2 linked regions of the Paraglaciecola sp. L3A3 genome follow. The protein of the gene in region 1 binds, or shares a complex with, the protein of each later gene. Links are inferred from orthologs where the notes say so. Each region holds a gene or a part of one and is shown in the gene's direction. Other genes may lie near its edges.

The links.
Region 2: the proteins of GQR87_RS20950 (region 1) and dsbC are in contact, whole or in part, in a crystal structure (PDB 1JZD), measured with the Escherichia coli proteins. The link is inferred for Paraglaciecola sp. L3A3 from one-to-one orthologs.

The regions. Positions count from the first base shown.
Region 1 is NZ_CP047023.1:5,029,162-5,032,349, forward strand. Bases 280-3,132 are described here. They hold GQR87_RS20950 (protein-disulfide reductase DsbD), read left to right. Parts: upstream 280-731; coding sequence 732-2,534; downstream 2,535-3,132. Other genes in these bases: GQR87_RS20945 (FxsA family protein), read right to left, coding at 280-418; upp (uracil phosphoribosyltransferase), read right to left, coding at 2,602-3,132. In the rest of the region: more of GQR87_RS20945, read right to left, coding at 1-279; more of upp, read right to left, coding at 3,133-3,188. UniProt on the Escherichia coli protein: Required to facilitate the formation of correct disulfide bonds in some periplasmic proteins and for the assembly of the periplasmic c-type cytochromes.
Region 2 is NZ_CP047023.1:4,078,736-4,081,811, reverse strand. What follows is about bases 217-2,957. They hold dsbC (bifunctional protein-disulfide isomerase/oxidoreductase DsbC), read left to right. Parts: upstream 217-1,082; coding sequence 1,083-1,832; downstream 1,833-2,957. Other genes in these bases: recJ (single-stranded-DNA-specific exonuclease RecJ), read left to right, coding at 1,902-2,957; GQR87_RS16985 (FAD:protein FMN transferase), read right to left, coding at 217-778. Outside these bases: more of GQR87_RS16985, read right to left, coding at 1-216; more of recJ, read left to right, coding at 2,958-3,076. UniProt on the Escherichia coli protein: Acts as a disulfide isomerase, interacting with incorrectly folded proteins to correct non-native disulfide bonds.

The DNA.
Region 1 (3,188 bases):
GTTGAAAATCATATTGAGAGTGGCTTTGTTGAGTAAACTCACCTTGAAATGATTGATTAACCATGCTTACCGACATGTGTTTAAGTATATTTTTTGCAATCAGTGGACGTGTCATCGGAAGACTTAACAAAAAGCCAAGACCGTCTGTTATAAAACCGGGAGTGACTAACAACACACCAGCAATAACCAACAGTAAACCCTCAGCCATTTCTTGTCCTGGCATCTGTCCAACTTGCATTTTTTGTTGAGCTTGAGCCAGTGTAGCTAAACCTTCCTGGCGGACTAAGCGTGCGCCAAAAAATGCAGTAAGCACGACAATTGCCACTGTATACCAACCACCAATTTGATCACTCACATTGATTAGCAGGGCTATTTCCAGAATGGGTAATATCACGAATAAAACAAATAACTTTGCCACTGAAACCTCGAATAAAATATGTATTGTAATGATATTGGTCGTTAATCTTTAATAACCAAGGTTAGCATTGTTACAGAGTGTTGCTTGGCTTGTCTAATTTAATCAAGCTTATGGCATACTGCTTGTTGAAAGTTAGAATGAAGTTTACGGGTCTTAATATTTTGTTAAGCTTACCTGTTTAAAATGGGTAATCAAGTTTAGCCACAAGCTAGGTCTGTTAATCAATACTGCGCTTTATATAGCGTTTTAGATCGAACAAAATTTATAACACAAAGGCCAACAGTCCCTAACACTAATATGAGAAATACAGTAGATGAAATTTAGTCGCCATTTTTTTACCCTCTTTATTGCTTTTTGTTTGTTGCCATTTTTCAGTTTGGCTCAAACAAACGAGCCCTTAGCTGATTTATTTTCTGATGAGCCAGAATTTTTAAAAGTTGAACAAGCATTCGAGTTTGATTTTAAACAAGAAGGCGACAAGTTAACCTTAAGTTGGGATATTGCTGATGGTTACTATTTATATAAAAAGCAATTTAAAGCTGTGGTCAAAAATGCTGACTTGTCTGAGCCGACATACCCCAAAGCAGAACAAATCGAGGATGAATATTTTGGCTTGTCAGATATTTTTCGTAAGCGAGTAGATATTGAATATTCTATTATTTCAGCGCAAGACAATGGTTTAGTTAAAATCCGTTTCCAAGGTTGTGCTGACGCAGGTCTTTGTTATCAACCTATCATTAAAGAAGTGTTTCTCAATCCAGTTACCACAACAGCTTCCAGACAAACAGCTAACTCGTATGAAACAGCCCCCACTGATAAGCCACCCCAAGCCCAGCAATTTGAGTTAGCCAGCCTACTGTCTAGTGAACAAAGTTTACCATGGACATTATTGTTATTTTTAGGCTTAGGCATAGGTTTAGCTTTTACTCCTTGTGTATTCCCTATGTACCCTATTTTATCGGGCATTGTTATTGGTCAAGGTAAGTCGATTAGTACCTCAAGAGCATTTACTTTGTCTTTTGTGTACGTACAAGGCATGGCCATAACTTATTCACTGCTAGGGCTAATAGTGGCTTCGGCAGGCGTGCAATTTCAGGCCAGTTTGCAACACCCGGCTATTTTGATTGGTTTAATTGTGATTTTTGTTTTGTTGGCGATAGTGATGTTTGGTGCCTATGAATTACAATTACCGAGCTCATGGCAAGAAAAATTAAACGCTATGAGTAACAAACAAACTAGCGGTAGTTATTTGGGAGTATTAGTGATGGGGGCGATTTCGGGCTTAGTTGCTTCGCCTTGCACTACTGCACCGCTCACCGGAATTTTACTTTTTATCGCACAAAGCGGCGATTTAGTTTTAGGCTTCACTGCTTTGTATGCTTTGAGTTTAGGTATGGGGATCCCGCTCATTCTGTTTGGTATAACGGGAGGTAAGTTATTACCTAAAGCAGGTAATTGGATGAACATAGTTAAAGTGACCTTTGGTTTTATGATGTTAGCCGTGGCCATTATGTTTGTTGAACGTTTGGTTTCCCATATGGCCACAGATATAGCTTGGAGCCTTTTAGGTTTAGCTACCTTTAGTTATTTTTATGTAATGAATCAAGGCAGCCAAACATCTTTTTATAAAGGTGTACGAGCACTATTAATTTTTGTAGGTTTATTTGCTTCAGCTGGTTATGGTTATCAAACTATCAGCAGTGTTAGTGCTACTAATGAACATGGCCAAACATCTAAAGCCGACTCGACTCATGTCAGTTTTGTTGAAGTGACCAACTTAGCAGACTTCGAGAAAAAAGTAGCCGAGGCCAATGCCGAGGGTAAAACTGTGATGATCGATTTATATGCTGATTGGTGTGTAGCTTGTAAGGAGTTTGAAAAATATACTTTTCCTGATCCTGCAGTGGTAAAAGCACTACAAAATACAGTGCTGTTACAAATTGATTTAACTGATAATACCGATAGTAATTTGGCCTTCCAAGAGCGCTTTTCTGTTTTGGGATTACCTACTATTTTGTTTTTTGATTTAAATGGCCAAGAAATCCAATCATCAAGGGTGACGGGATACATGCAAGCAAAACCTTTTGCCCAGCATGTAAATAACTTTCTAAATTAAATAACCCAAATTTAGATTTTTACTAGCGGTAGTACTAATTATTCACTACCGCTAGTAAATGCTGCGATCATTTAGTACCGAATATTTTATCACCCGCATCGCCTAAACCAGGCAAGATATAACCTTTGTCATTTAACTTTTCATCAATAGCTGCGGTATAAATATCTACATCAGGGTGCGCGGCTTGCACAGCGGCTAATCCTTCAGGTGCAGCGACTAAAAACAAGCCCATAATTTTTTTACAGCCTTTTTCTTTGAGTAAATCTATAGTGGCGATCAACGTACCACCAGTGGCTAACATAGGGTCAACAATCAAAGCGGTACGCTGTTTGGTATCTTTTACTACTTTATCGAAATAGGCCACGGGTTGCAGTGTTTCTTCGTCTCGATATAAGCCAACCACACTGATTTTTGCGTTTGGGATCAATCTGAGTACACCATCTAACATACCCAAGCCAGCACGCAAAATAGGCACAACAGTAATCTTTTTGCCCTTTATTTTTTGTGTGTTAAGCATTTTTCCGTTCCAACTTTCAATCTTCACAGTTTCAGTAGGAAGATCTCGGGTTGCTTCATAAGTCAGTAAGTTGCCCACTTCGCTGGCAAGTTCTCGGAAGTCTTTACTGCTGATCCCTTTCTCGCGCATTAAGGCTA
Region 2 (3,076 bases), 950 kb from region 1 along the record:
CTGACTTACCTGTTTTAGGTGAGAGGATATGATGATATCGCACACCATCTTGTTCGAAGTAACGTTCGTAATCGCCGCTGGTGGAAATGGCGGTATTGATTAAAGGAAGCGTTACTGCTTGGCGCTCTTTGTTGCGTGGATCTCGAATACCTACATGCCATGGTCGGCCAAGCCTATCCCCTAATAATTTGGTATCGCCACCTGCTGTGACTAACGCATGTTGAATCCCTAGATTTTTTAATAACTCGATGCTGGTGTCCACCACATGACCTTTGGCAATCCCCCCTAGATCGATTTTTACATCAGTATGATTGAAGTAAACACTAGTATTTGCTGGATCTAACTGGATATGTTTATAACTGATTGCTGATAAGGCTTTATCTATATCTTGTTGAGTGGGTTTATGCTTTTTTTGATAGTGATACAAAAATCCTACACTGGCGAAGGTAATATCAAATGCCCCTTGGGTTTCAGCTGACAGGCCCACTGAAAGTTGTAATAAATCGAACATTTCTTGTGATATTTTTACCGGCTGATGTGCGGCTAATCGATTAATTTTTGATAACTCGCTGCTATCGATATAGGGGCTCATTAATTGATTTATGCGCTGCATTTCTGTAAACACTGTTTGAATAGCATGAGTACCTAATTCAGGTTGTTCTGCCCATACTTCTACATGAATATTGGTGCCCATAATAGTCGCATTTTCTGTGTGCCATTCGGCTTGCGCTGATGCAGTGATAAAACAACAGGCAAAAAATATAATAAACAGTTTCATACATGGGCCTAAGGTGATTGTTAGGTGATAGCTTAACCTTAGTTATCAAAATTTTCGATTGGTTTTGAAATGTAAGATAGGGATGAAAAATTGGCAAACAAATAACAGCCTTAGGATCGTTGTAACCTTCTGTTACTTTCTGTAACTTTAAACCTTTGGTTTACTCTCGCTATTCCGTTAAACTGATGTCTAATTATTGTTAGAACATGAAATTATTTGGCCTGTTTAAGGTCTTATTCTTATTAGACTTATATTTAGGAAAATTATGAACAGTGTAAAAGTCTTATCGATAGGTGTTGTCGGTATGTTGATCCTCGCTACTTTTGTTATTTCACTTGACCGAGCTATTGCTGCGGTTGCTAGCACAAGTGCTCCAGTAACGGCTAAGGCAAATAATAATCAAGCGCTAGATTATACTCAAGTAGGGGATAAAATTAGACGTTCGTTACAGTTAAATGTTAGCTCTGTTGCAGAATCACCAGTGCAAGGTTTATTACAAGTCATGACTGAGAAGGGTTTATTTTACGTGAGCCAAGATGGTAGTTACTTCATGCAAGGACGTATTTTTAATCTTGATGAAGGGATGCGTAATGAAACAGAAGCTGCATTATCTGGCGCTCGTTTGTCTGGATTAGAAACCTTTAAAGATAATGTGATCGAATATAAAGCAGATAAAGAAAAGTATGTGGTGAATGTATTTACCGATATTACCTGTGGATATTGTCGTAAATTACATAATCAAATGGCAGAATATAATGATTTAGGTATTACTGTGCGTTATTTAGCCTTTCCTCGAGCGGGTCTAGGTGGGCAGTCTTATCACGACATGGTTTCAGTTTGGTGTGCAGCCAACCCACAAAAAGCAATGGATGACGCTAAAGCAGGTTCACAAGTGGCAGCTAAAAATTGTGATTCAAAAGTGGCTGAGCAATATGCATTTGGTCAAAGTATGGGCGTCAATGGCACGCCAAATATAGTGATGCCTGATGGTTCTGTTATACCTGGTTACCAACCACCAGAGCAATTAGAAGAAGCGTTAAAAGCCATCATGTAATTTTTATTGTCCGCTTGGGTTTGTCCAAGCGGCTTCACTCTATGCATACGGAATGATTTTATGCCAGCTGTGCAAATTAGCCGCAGAATCCACAAAAATGCCGACCATCTACCTCATTCAATTCACCCAAGATTAAGACAAATATATGCCGACAGAGGCGTAGAAAACGCCGAACAATTGAGTCGTAGTGCCCAAGCATTATTGCATTATCAATTGTTGAGCGGCATCGACCAAGCTGTTGAATTATTATGTCAAGCCATAGCTGAAAACAAAAAAATAATGATAGTGGGCGACTTTGATGCTGATGGCGCTACCAGCACAGCACTGAGTATTTTGGCGTTACGTGGTATGGGGGCCAATAATTGTGATTTTTTGGTGCCTAACCGATTCGATTTTGGTTATGGTTTAAGCCCTGAAATTGTCGAAGTGGCCGCGTCACAACAGTCTGAAGTTTTAGTGACTGTCGACAATGGAATTAGTTGTTTTGCTGGTGTTGAAAAAGCTAAGGCTTTGGGAATGACAGTAATTATTACCGATCATCATTTAGCCGCTGAAACTTTGCCTAACGCTGATGCTATTGTGAATCCTAATCAACCGGGTTGTGATTTTTTATCGAAAAATTTAGCCGGTGTTGGAGTGGCATTCTATTTAATGCTGGCTTTAAGAGCCAAATTAAAAGCCAATGCTTGGTTTGTAAACAAACAAATTCCGATGCCTAACTTAGCTGATCTTTTAGATTTAGTCTCTTTAGGCACAGTGGCCGATGTGGTGCCCCTTGATGAAAATAATCGTATCTTAGTGCATCAAGGATTACAGCGTATCCGTAGTGATAAATGTCGACCTGGGATCCAAGCTATTTTAGAAGTCGCGGGCAAAGACAAAAGTCGTCTGGTGGCCTCTGATTTAGGTTTTGTCGTGGGGCCAAGACTTAATGCTGCTGGGCGTTTAGATGATATGTCTTTGGGGATAGAATGCTTATTGACTGATGACTCAGGCAGAGCCAGACAGATAGCGGTGCAGCTCGATAGTCTCAATCGAGAAAGACGAGAAATTGAAAGTTCGATGCAACAAGAAGCTGTAAAGGCTCTTGATTCGTTAAACATTGAATCCGCTAATTTACCTTATGGCTTGGTGTTATACCAAGCTGATTATCACCAAGGGGTGATTGGTATTTTGGCTGGGCGTATCAAAGATAAATATCACAGACCGACTATTGCGTTTGCTCATCAAGATGATGAAACCTT